3 regions of the Kitasatospora sp. NPDC057223 genome follow, and region 1 is predicted to be linked to each of the others. Evidence: predicted binding sites of a transcription regulator. Region 1 holds the regulator's gene; each other region holds the start of a gene.

The links. The regulator HrcA, encoded in region 1, represses chaperone genes, less so after heat shock. The targets are predictions, from matches to a motif close to TTNGCACTCNGNNNNNCNGAGTGCNAA.
Region 2: ACFUK0_RS17795 (FmdB family zinc ribbon protein) is a predicted target of HrcA. The motif match lies at 1,884-1,910, and genes of this name have one in related genera.
Region 3: groL (chaperonin GroEL) is a predicted target of HrcA. The motif match lies at 2,704-2,730, and genes of this name have one in related genera.

What each region holds. Positions count from the first base shown of each region.
Region 1 is NZ_JBHUWW010000002.1:105,760-109,753, forward strand. It holds gene dnaJ (molecular chaperone DnaJ) at 1-1,057, opposite strand, end outside; gene hrcA (heat-inducible transcriptional repressor HrcA) at 1,134-2,267, opposite strand; gene htpX (zinc metalloprotease HtpX) at 2,521-3,441, shown strand; gene ACFUK0_RS01830 (hypothetical protein) at 3,466-3,994, shown strand, end outside.
Region 2 is NZ_JBHUWW010000044.1:18,277-22,270, forward strand. It holds gene ACFUK0_RS17785 (LysR family transcriptional regulator) at 1-127, shown strand, start outside; gene ACFUK0_RS17790 (MFS transporter) at 460-1,797, shown strand; gene ACFUK0_RS17795 (FmdB family zinc ribbon protein) at 1,934-2,287, shown strand; gene ACFUK0_RS17800 (hypothetical protein) at 2,612-2,944, shown strand; gene mscL (large conductance mechanosensitive channel protein MscL) at 3,044-3,460, shown strand; gene ACFUK0_RS17810 (hypothetical protein) at 3,618-3,863, opposite strand.
Region 3 is NZ_JBHUWW010000134.1:16,020-20,013, reverse strand. It holds gene ACFUK0_RS32995 (HD domain-containing protein) at 1-412, shown strand, start outside; gene ACFUK0_RS32990 (hypothetical protein) at 437-793, opposite strand; gene groL (chaperonin GroEL) at 925-2,547, opposite strand; gene ACFUK0_RS32980 (cold-shock protein) at 2,882-3,085, opposite strand; gene ACFUK0_RS32975 (MoaD/ThiS family protein) at 3,673-3,951, opposite strand; gene thrC (threonine synthase) at 3,981-3,994, opposite strand, start outside.

The DNA of each region.
Region 1 (3,994 bases):
CGCCGCGCAGCAGCGCGAGGCGGCGCAGCAGGTCCTCCTGCTCGGGGTCGAGCTTGGTGGGCGTCTGCACCTCGACATGCACTATCAGGTCGCCACGGCCGCCGCCGCGCAGGTGGGTGATGCCCCGGGCGTGCAGCGGGATCGACTGGCCGGACTGCGTGCCGGGCCGGATGTCGACCTCCTCCAGCCCGTCCAGGGTCTGCAGCGGCACCTGGGTGCCCAGCGAGGCCGCCGTCATCGGGATGGTGACCGTGCAGTGCAGGTCGTCACCCCGGCGCTGGAAGGTCGGGTGCGCGGTCTCGGCGATCTCGACGTACAGGTCGCCGGCCGGGCCGCCGCCGGGGCCGACCTCGCCCTCGCCGGCCAGCTGGATCCGGGTGCCGTTGTCGACACCGGCCGGGATCTTGACGGTGAGCGTACGGCGGGCACGCACCCGCCCGTCACCGGCGCACTCGGGGCACGGGGTCGGCACGACGGTGCCGAAGCCCTGGCACTGCGGGCACGGGCGCGAGGTCATGACCTGGCCCAGGAAGGACCGGGTGACCTGCGACACCTCGCCCTTGCCGCGGCACATGTCACAGGTCTGCGCCGAGGTGCCGGGCGCCGCGCCCTCACCGGAGCAGGTCGTGCAGGTGACGGCCGTGTCGACCTGGAGCTCCTTGGTGGTGCCGAAAGCGGCCTCCTCCAGGGTGATCTCCAGGCGGATCATGGCGTCCTGGCCGCGCCGGGTGCGCGAGCGGGGCCCGCGCTGGCCGGAGGCGGCGCCGAAGAAGGCGTCCATGATGTCGGAGAAGCCGAAGCCCGCCGCGCCCGCGCCGAAGCCGCCCGCGCCGCCGTTCGGGGAGAGGGGGTCGCCGCCGAGGTCGTAGACCTGGCGCTTGGCCGGGTCGGAGAGCACCTCGTAAGCGGCGTTGATCTCCTTGAACCGCTCCTGCGTCTTCGGGTCCGGGTTGACGTCCGGGTGCAGTTCACGGGCGAGGCGCCGGAACGCCTTCTTGATCTCGTCCTGCCCCGCATCCCGTCGGACGCCGAGTACCGCGTAGTAGTCCGTGGCCACCAAATGCTCCGCTTGTTCCGCCTCTAGAAGTGCTGCGACTGGGTTGCCACCGTCAGAGGGCTGACGGTGGTCGTTTCTATGACTCGGCCAGGATCTGGCCCACGTACCTTGCCACCGCTCGCACCGCCCCCATTGTGCCCGGATAGTCCATCCGGGTCGGACCGATCACGCCCAGCTTCGCCACACTCTCGTCGCCCGAACCGTAACCGACCGAGACCACCGAGGTGGAATTGAGCCCTTCGTACGCGTTCTCCCGGCCGATCCGCACCATCATCGACGCGTCGCCGGTCTCGCCCAGCAGGCGGAGCAGGACGACCTGCTCCTCCAGAGCCTCCAGCACCGGCTGGATGGTGAGCGGGAAGTCGTGCCCGAAGCGGGTCAGGTTGGCCGTGCCGGCCAGCATGATCCGCTCCTCGTTCTGCTCGGCCAACGCCTCGAAGAGCGTGGCCAGCACGGTGGTGACGGTCGGGCGGTCGGCGGGCTCGAAGGCGGCCGGCAGGGCCTCCAGCAGCTCCGGGACGTCCGGCAGGCGCTGCCCGCAGGCCCGCGCGTTGGCCTTGGCCCGGAGCTCCGCCAGCACCGTCTCGCCGACCGTGCCCGGGCAGTCGACCATCCGCTGCTCGACCCGGCCGGTGTTGGTGATCAGGACGAGCATCACCTTGGTCGGCGCGAGCGCGACCAGCTCGATGTGCCGCACGGTCGAACGCGACAGCGACGGGTACTGCACGACGGCGACCTGCCGGGTGAGCTGCGCGAGCAGCCGCACCGTACGGGCGACCACGTCGTCGAGGTCCACCGCGCCGTCCAGGAAGTGCCGGATGGCACGGCGCTCGGGCGCCGTCATCGGCTTGACCTCGGCGAGGCGGTCGACGAACAGCCGGTAGCCCTTGTCGGTCGGGATCCGGCCGGCACTGGTGTGCGGCTGCTGGATGTAGCCGTCCTCCTCCAGGGCCGCCATGTCGTTGCGGACGGTCGCCGGGGAGACCCCGAGGCTGTGCCGCTCGACCAGCGCCTTGGAGCCGACCGGCTCCTCCGTCCCCACGTAGTCCTGGACGATCGCCCGCAGCACCGCCAGCTTGCGGTCGTCCAGCGGACGCACGTCCAGCTGGCGGCCCTCGATCTGGCGGGTGTCGATCTGCCGGGTGTCGATCCGGCCGTCGGACTTGCGGGGCTCGGACTTGCGGTCCTCGGCCCTGCGCTCGCTGACCATGGGGCACGCACCTCCGTCTTCGCACGTTGTCCGATATGACTCGATGTGGATCGATGTGGATCTCTCGCGGCGGATCGTTTGGCACTCAGGACAGTCGAGTGCCAGAACCGTACCTGCCAGTGTAAGGCCCGGGACAGACGGCAGGAACGGCACGACCGGGGTGATCCTGCACGCACCCGGCCACCGGTGCGTGATGCCCGCGGCCCGGCCAGGTGGCAGCATCGAAGGCAACCGGCTAATCGGAGGAGCAGCAATGTCAGCCTCGGGCCAGCACACCCGCTTCGCACCCGACCGTGGACTCACCGGCCGGATGGTCGCCACGATGTTCGTGATCGGCCTGCTGTACGTGGGCTTCACCGGTCTGCTCATCGTGCTGCTGCGCGGGGCCTGGCCGATCATCGTGCTGATCTCGGGCGGCCTGTTCGTCGCCCAGTTCTGGTTCAGCGACAGGATCACCGAACGGGCGATGGGCGCCCACGAGGTCACCCCCGAGCAGTACCCCCAACTGCACGGCACCATTGACCGGCTCTGCGCGCTCGCCGACATGCCCAAGCCCAGGGTCGCGGTCGCCGACAACGACATGCCGAACGCCTTCGCCACCGGCCGCAAACCGGAAAAGGCCGTGGTCTGCGTCACCACCGGCCTGCTGCGGCGGCTGGAACCCGAGGAGCTGGAGGGCGTCCTCGCCCACGAGCTGTCGCACGTCGCCCACCGGGACGTCGCCGTGATGACGGTGGCCGGTTTCCTCGGCGTGCTCGCCGGAGCGATGACCCGGATGGCCATGTACGGCGGGATGATGGGCGGCAACCGCAACAGCAACGACCAGAACGCCGCCATCGCGATGCTCGTCATCCCGCTGGTCTCGATGGTCGTCTACGCGATCAGTTTCCTGCTCACCCGGCTGCTCTCCCGCTACCGCGAACTGGCCGCCGACCGGGCGGCCGCCCAGCTCACCGGGCGCCCCAGCGCGCTGGCCTCCGCCCTGACCAAGGTGACCGGCCAGATCGCCGCCATCCCCACCAAGGACCTGCGCCAGGCTCAGCCCTACAACGCGTTCTACTTCGCCCCCGCGCTGAGCGCCCGGGAGGCCGCCTCGCAGCTGTTGTCCACCCACCCGTCGCTGGAGAAGCGGCTGGAGCAGCTCGCGAAGATCTCCACCGACCTCGGCCGCTGACCCACCTCCGGAGGAGAGACACCCGTGGGATTCCTGGATGCCCTGCTCGGCCGCAGCAAGCCCGTCCGGCCCGACCTCGACCAGCTGTTCGGCGTGCCCTCGGCCGCGCTCACCCTGGAGGCCGCCGCCGGCTTCAGGCCCACCGGGCTCGGCTCGGTCTGCTTCGCCGCCGTCGAGGGCGGCGCCTTCGGCGAGGTCGAACGCCAGGTCCGCGCCCTGCTGGACGCCGACACCGGACGCGGCGGCGTCCCCGTGGAGGCCAGCCAGGACGGCTACGGCTACTCCTGGCTGCTCGCCCGGCACACCCCCGAGGAACTGCCCGACCTGGTCAACGACCTGCACGCGGTCAACAGCGAGCTGGAGGCCAACGGCTTCGGCCCGCAGCTGCTCTGCTCGCTGGTCGCCTTCCGCGACGACGCCGGCCGGCCGCTCGCCCTGGTCTACCTCTACAAGCGCGGCACCTTCTACCCGTTCGCCCCGATGCCGGGCGGCGGCGAGAAGCGCAACAGCCCGCTGGAACTCCAGGTCAAGGCGATGCTCGGCAACGACCTGC
Region 2 (3,994 bases), on a different contig from region 1:
GCACGGTGACCTCGCCGCCGTGCCCGTGCTGGACGCGCCGAAGGTCACCACCGTGATCGCCTGGCCACCGCACAGCCGGTCCAGAGCCGTCGCCGACCTCATCCGGACCGCGACCCGTCTCCCGTAGTCCACCACGCCCGGCCGGGCACCCTGTCGCGCCCCGGCACAGGCGCGTTCGGCAGCAGCACCGACCGCTCGCCTTGCATTGGTAGGACGATTTGCGTCGCAGCCTGTAGTATGCAGGAGAGCGCTTGCTGTTCGAGCGCCTCACGAACCACTGAACACACGACACATCCGCAACATCTGCCTGAAGCAGAGTTGGCGCGACCGCTCGGCGGCCGCGGCCCGCAGCATCCACCGCCGGGCCCGGTAACAACCCCGGTCGACGCGCGAGAGGACGACTCTCGGCGCCGTCGGGGCCACCCGTACCCCTGCCGCGCTACCAGGCAGCAGGAAGGCATGACCGTGACGGCCCGCCGAACGGTCGACGACACCCCCGCCCCGACCAGGCCCCGCCCAGCGGCACGGGTCGGCTACGGAACACTGCTGCGCACCCCCGGTGCGCGGAGGTTCCTGCTGCCCGCCTTCGCCGCCCGCCTGCCCTTCGCCATGCTGAGCCTCGGCATCGTGCTGCTCGTCCGCGACACCTACGGCTCGTACGGCACCGCAGGCGCCGTCGCGGCCGTCTCGGCCGTCGCGCAGGCCTTCGTCGGCCCGCAGACCGGCCGGCTCGCCGACCGCTACGGCCAGGCCGCCGTCCTGGTGCCCAGCGTCCTCGTCCACGCCGCCTCCGTCGGCGCGCTGATCGCGCTCGCCCTCGGCCACGCTCCGGTCTGGACGCTCTTCCTGGCCGCCGCCCCGGCCGGCGCGAGCGTGCCGCAGATCGGCGCGATGGTCCGGGCCCGCTGGGTCGCCAAACTGGCGGACTCCTCCCCCGGGACGCTCAACACCGCCTTCGCCTTCGAGTCCGTGACGGACGAGTTGACCTTCGTGATCGGCCCGGTGCTCGCCACCGCCGTCGCCACCGGACTCTCCCCCGCCACCGGACTCGTCGCCGAAGCCGCCCTGACCGTCGTCGGCGGGCTCGCCTTCGCCGCCCAGCGCGGCACCGCACCGGCCCGCCACCCGCACGAGCCCGGCGTCCGGCGGGTCTCCGCGCTCGCCTCGCCCGGTGTCAGGCTGCTGGCCGCGGCCTTCCTGGGTGTGGGAACCGTCTTCGGCGCCATGCAGGTCTCGGTCACCGCCTTCGCCGAGGCCGCCGGACAGCCCGGTGCCAGCGGCACCGTCTACGGCGTCTTCGCCGGCGGCTCGATGCTGGCCGGCGTGCTCTACGGCATGGTCGCCTGGCGCCGCTCGGCCCGGCAGCGGATGCTCGGCAGCTACGCGCTGCTCGTCCTCGGCTGCTCGACCCTGTGGGCGATGCCCGGCCTGACCGCGCTCGCCCTCGCCGGGCTCGTCTGCGGACTGGCCATCGCACCGACCCTGATCACCGGCTACACCCTGGTCGAGACGCTCGTCCCGGACGGTGCCAAGACCGAGGCCTTCACCTGGCTGACCGGCGCGATCGGGCTCGGCCTCGCCGCCGGCTCCACCGTGGCCGGCCGGCTGATCGACGGACACGGCCCGTCGGCCGGGTTCCTGGTGCCGGTGACCGGTGCCGGGCTCGGACTGGTGGCGCTGGTCGTCCTGCGCCGGCTGCTGGTCGCCCCCGCCACGCCGGGGACACCCGGCAGGCCGAGCCGGACGGTGGCGCAGAGCGCCGCTCCGGCCCAGCTCGTCGGGGCTGCCAAGGGCTGAGACCGGTCGTCCGGCGGCGCCGGTGGGGGTATCTCACACCTGCGGCGCTGGACTGATCAGGCGGAATGCCGCATCATTGACCGTCGTTAGCACTCATCAGGCGAGAGTGCCAGGGGGAAGTGCAGGAGGAAGTCAAGTGCCCACGTACCAGTACCAGTGCACCGAGTGCGGCAACGGCCTGGAGGCGGTGCAGAAGTTCACGGACGACGCGCTGACCACGTGCCCCGACTGCCAGGGACGGCTCCGCAAGGTCTTCTCGGCCGTGGGCGTGGTCTTCAAGGGCTCTGGCTTCTACCGGACCGACAGCCGTTCGTCCTCCAGCAGCTCGGTGGGCGCCTCCTCGAACGGATCCTCCGGCTCCACCGGCGGCGGCTCGGGCAGCTCCGGCGGCTCGACGTCGGGCGGCTCCACCTCCGGCAGCAGCTCGACGACCTCCGCGAGCCCCGCACCTGCGGCCGCCAAGTCGTCCGGCGGCGCCGCGTCCGGCTGAGCCCGGAACACGAGCCCGCTGCACGAGCCCGAGGCCGGGCCCAGCAGGGAACACGCAGACTTCGAAGGGTCTGCTGCCACCGCCGACCGCGGTGGCAGCAGACCCTTCGCGCATCCGCAGGCCCTTCGCGCGTCCGCAGGCCGGCCTGCCTGGGCAGCCCGTGGGGGACGCTTCGGGGATCCGAAGTTATCCACATCCCCGAGTTGTCCACAGGCGAACCGGCGGGTATTCCGCCACCGTCCGCACTGTCGCAGGCTGAGCACGCAACCCCGGCCCGGCCCGGGGGTCCGCGTTCCAGTTCCCGACCAGAGGCGTTGCCCCACCATGACGAACTGCCCCCAGCCCCTGCTCCCCGCAGCTCCCCGGCACCGGGCGTCCGCCCGCCGTGCCGTCCCGGCCTGCGCCCCCGCCGTGCCGCCGCGGCGGACCGTACCGGCCTTCCCGCCGATCCGGCGCGGAGGGACCGGGCGGCACCGGCTCCAGCAGGCGGTACGACACCGGCCCGGAGTTCTGGCCACCGGCCTGCTCGCGGCCGTGACGGCGCTCGCCGCCGGCCCGCTGCGCCCGGGCCCGCCGCCCCCCGCAGCGACCTCCGCCGCCCACGAGCCCGGCATCGCCCCACGCTGCACCCCGGGCGCCGCAGAGCACAGCCCCTGAGCCCCCGCGCCCGCGCCCGGCCATCGTTCGCACGCCCGACCGACACACCCGGGTACCGCGTCAGCCCGATACCGGACAATTCGCCCGTAATCTCACTCCATGAAGGGCTTCAAGGAATTCCTGCTTCGCGGAAATGTCGTCGAACTCGCGGTCGCCGTCGTCATCGGTGCGGCGTTCACCAACATCGTCAACGCCTTCGTCAAGGGCGTCATCAACCCGATCGTCGGCGTCTTCGGCGCCAAGGACCTCGCGTCCTACAGCTCCTGCCTCAAGGGGCCGTGCAGCGTGAGCGCGACCGGCGAGGTCACGTCGGGCATCTTCATCCTGTGGGGGTCGGTGCTCAGCGCGGTCCTGCAGTTCCTGATCACCGCCGCAGTCGTCTACTTCTGCCTGATCGTCCCCATGAACCGGCTCGCCGCCAGGCGCAAGAGCCTCGCCGAGATCCAGGCCGAGGCGGAGGCCAAGGAGGTCGTCCTGCTCACCGAGATCCGCGACGCACTCGTCAGCCGGGCCTGACCCCGACCAACGGCCCCCACGGACGAGGGGCTGAGCCCCGGCCTTCCCCCGGCCGACGGCTCAGCCCCTCCCGATCCCTCGCCCCGTCAGTCCCTCGTCCCGGCCCGGGCCCGGCGACCGGGCCGGGCGGTCCTGCGCCCCGCCCCGGGCACCCGGTTCAGCCGCCGTGGTGCGGCGGCCGCTGGCTCAGGTACCAGTCCAGCCCCCGCCCGCCGCTCTCGCCCGCCGACGGCCGCTCTCCCCAGCCGCCGTCGGTGTCGTCGGAGGACTGCCGGTCCAGCGGGTCCCCGAACACCAGCTTCGCCCGGCCCGCGGCCTCGGCGCCGCCCTTCGTCCCGCCTCCGGCTTCGGCCCCGACCTCGTCGCCGGCCGCCGCTGCCTCGCCCTGCTCCTGTCCGCCCATCGTCCCGCCTCCAGCCGCTCCAACCGATCCGCTTCCAGCCTACGAGCCCCGGAGGCCGGACATGCCGCAGCCCCGGCGCGGCACCCGCCACACCGGGGCTCCCGGCCCGCCTGCCTGCCTGGCCCGTCCAT
Region 3 (3,994 bases), on a different contig from region 1:
CGACGCCGTCTACCGGCCCGACCGCTCGGAGAACGAGGAGCGCAGCGCCCAGCTCGCCGTCCGGGCGCTCACCGAGGCCGGACTGCCCGCGGAGCGGGTGGAGCGGGTGGCCCGCCTCGTCCGGCTGACCACCGGGCACGACCCCGAGCCCGGCGACCGGGACGGCGAGGTGCTCTGCGACGCCGACCTGGCCGTCCTCGGCGGGGCTCCCGAGGCGTACGCGGCGTACGCGGCGGCCGTCCGGGAGGAGTACGCCTTCGTCCCGGACGAGGACTTCCGGGCCGGGCGGGCGGCCGTCCTGCGCCAGTTGCTCGCGCTGCCCGCGCTCTACCGGACGGAGCCGGGCCGGGCCCGCTTCGACGCGGCGGCCCGGGCCAACCTGGCGGACGAGCTCACCCGGCTGGGCGGCTGACGGCCGCTCGGCCGGGGGCCGCTCTCAGGAGAGCCCGCCGACCGGCGCCACCACGACCGCCTCCTTGCCGCACACCCAGTGCGGATCGGGGCCCAGCTCGGGCTCCACGCCGAGCGCGTGCGGGTCGTCCTCGGCCGTGCAGGCCGGGCAGAGCGGCCAGCGGCCGTACTGCTCCAGCAGCTTGTCCTGGACGTCCTGGGCGATCAGCCCGAGGACGTACTCGGTGCCGTCCGGCCACTGCTCCAGCCACCACCGGCGGTGCGTCACGGCGTCCTCGACGAGCGAGACCACGGTGGCGTCCGCCACGTCGCGGGCGGACAGGTCGGCGAGGATCAGCGCGCGGGCGTTGTGCAGGGCGGCTTCGATTTCGGGGCTGGACATCCGTCCATTGTGCCTGGGACGCCAGCGCCCGGGACGCCCGTGCCCGGGACGCCTGTGCCCGGGAACGCCGCAAGGGCGGCCCCCCGGAGGGAACCGCCCTTGCGATCAGGAACCTGCCGACCCCGGTGGGATCAGAAGTCCATGTCACCACCCGGCATGCCGCCGCCGGCGGCAGCGCCCGCCTTCTCCGGCTTGTCGGCGATGACGGCCTCGGTGGTGAGGAACAGCGCCGCGATGGAGGCGGCGTTCTGCAGCGCCGAGCGGGTGACCTTCGCCGGGTCGATGATGCCCGCGGCGATGAGGTCGACGTACTCGTTGGTCGCGGCGTTCAGGCCCCAACCGGGCTGCAGGTTGCGCACCTTCTCGACGACGACGCCGCCCTCGAGGCCGGCGTTGACCGCGATCTGCTTGATCGGGGCCTCCAGCGCCACGCGGACGATGTTGGCACCGGTGGCCTCGTCGCCCTCCAGCTCCAGCTTGTCGAACGCGACCGAGGCCTGCAGCAGCGCGACGCCACCACCGGCGACGATGCCCTCCTCGACGGCGGCCTTCGCGTTGCGGACGGCGTCCTCGATGCGGTGCTTGCGCTCCTTGAGCTCGACCTCGGTCGCCGCGCCGGCCTTGATGACGGCGACGCCGCCGGCCAGCTTGGCGAGGCGCTCCTGGAGCTTCTCGCGGTCGTAGTCCGAGTCGCTGTTCTCGATCTCGGCGCGGATCTGGTTGACCCGGCCGGCGACCTGGTCGCTGTCGCCGCCACCGTCGACGATGGTGGTCTCGTCCTTGGTGATGACCACCTTGCGGGCGGTGCCCAGCAGGTCGACGCCGGCGTTCTCCAGCTTGAGGCCGACCTCCTCGGAGATCACGGTGCCACCGGTGAGGATGGCGATGTCGCCGAGCATGGCCTTGCGGCGGTCACCGAAGCCCGGGGCCTTGACGGCGACGGACTTGAAGGTGCCACGGATCTTGTTCACGACCAGGGTCGACAGGGCCTCGCCCTCGACGTCCTCGGCGATGATGACCAGCGGCTTGCCGCTCTGCATGACCTTCTCCAGCAGCGGGAGGAGGTCCTTGACCGAGCCGATCTTGGAGTTGGCGATCAGGATGTAGGGGTCCTCGAACGAGGTCTCCATCCGCTCCAGGTCGGTGGCGAAGTAGGCCGAGATGTAGCCCTTGTCGAAGCGCATGCCCTCGGTGAGCTCAAGCTCCAGACCGAAGGTGTTGCTCTCCTCGACGGTGATGACGCCTTCCTTGCCGACCTTGTCCATCGCCTCGGCGATGAGCTCGCCGATCTGCGTGTCGGCGGCCGAGATGGAGGCGGTGGAGGCGATCTGCTCCTTGGTCTCCACGTCCTTGGCCTGGGCGAGCAGCTGGTCGGAGACGGCCTTGACGGCCTTCTCGATGCCGCGCTTCAGGGCCATCGGGTTCGCGCCGGCGGCGACGTTGCGCAGGCCTTCCTTGACCAGGGCCTGGGCGAGCACGGTGGCGGTGGTGGTGCCGTCACCCGCGACGTCGTCCGTCTTCTTGGCGACCTCCTTGACCAGCTCGGCGCCGATCTTCTCGTAGGGGTCCTCCAGCTCGATCTCCTTGGCGATGGAGACACCGTCGTTGGTGATCGTGGGGGCGCCCCACTTCTTCTCAAGGACGACGTTGCGACCCTTGGGGCCGAGCGTGACCTTGACAGCGTCGGCAAGCTGGTTCATCCCGCGCTCAAGGCCGCGGCGAGCTTCCTCGTCAAACGCGATGATCTTTGCCATGTGAAGTGGTCCTCCGAGACGGCGGTGAATGCTCGGACCGGAGGGTGCCCGCGACGGACGGCCCTGGTGTGCGGGGGTCCTTTCCCCTACCGCTCCCGGGGGCCTCACCGACCCGGTCCGTTGTCACTCTCAAGCTGTGAGTGCTAACGCCAATGATTAGCACTCCGGCATGGCGAGTGCAAGCCCAATCGGCGATCCCCTCGTACGCGTCCCCGCGCCGCGCCGCCGCGCCGGGACATGCCGACGGGCCCGCACGACGTGTGTCGTACGAGCCCGTCGGTCGAAGCGGATCACCAGCTCGTGGGCCGAGCCGAGGCTCCGGGGTCCGGAAAGGTCAGACCGCCGCGCGGACCATGTCCGCCTGCGGGCCCTTCTGTCCCTGGGAGATCTCGAACTCGACCCGCTGGCCCTCCTCGAGGGTGCGGTAGCCGTCCATCTGGATCGCGCTGTAGTGGACGAACACGTCCGCACCACCGTCGACCGCGATGAAGCCGTAGCCCTTCTCCGCGTTGAACCACTTGACGGTGCCCTGAGCCATTCCGAACTCCCCTAGTGCTGTGCTGGCCCTTCACGGATCCCGCAGGTCGCGGTCCCGGGTCTGGTTCGAGGCCGGCCCGGGGAACCCCCCCTGGGCACAGCCGCGCGCGCCGCAGCTGCCCGTTCAGGACCACCGGGAGGTGGCCGCCCGAGTGGGCGACTGCGTCGATCGCCGCTGAATGTATCCGGATAGAAGCCCTCTGCAACAGGCCCAACCGTCGGCAATTCACGGAGGCCGTCAAGGGGCAATGCGGCAGGAATGCGGAGAAATTCGGCATTCAGTACCGGGCATACCGGACGAATTGCACGAATCGCGGCAGGAATTCTGACACCCGCCCGACATGTTTCACGGCGGCGACCCACGCCGGTCTCAGCGGACGGACGGTCACAGGTGCCGCAGGGCGCCCGGAGGCGCGGAAGAACGCCGGAAAGGGGAGAGGGGGCCCCGTCGTCAGCTGTCGGACACTTTACTCCGCCCGGGCGCTCCGAATTCCCACCCGAACGCCACGAGCCGCCTTCACGACCGGAGAACGGAATTCCGGTCGTGAAGGCGGCTCGGTGGTACCGCGGGCGCGGCGGTGGCGGGGATCAGCAGCCGCCCGCGACCGCCGGGATGATCGAGACGCTGGCGCCGTCCTTGATCTCGGTGGCCAGGCCCTCGGCGAAACGCACGTCGTCGTCGTTGACGTAGATGTTGACGAAGCGGCGCAGCTTGCCGGTGTCGTCGAGCACGCGGGCGGCGATGCCGGCGTGGTTGCGGTCCAGGTCGGCGATGATCTCGCTGAGGGTCGCGCCCTCGGCGGCCACCTCGGCGGCGCCGCCGGTGTAGGTGCGCAGGATGGTCGGGATGCGGACGTTGGCGCTCATGGCGGTGGCTCTCCTAGCGGGGTGGGGGATCAGACGGAGGCGA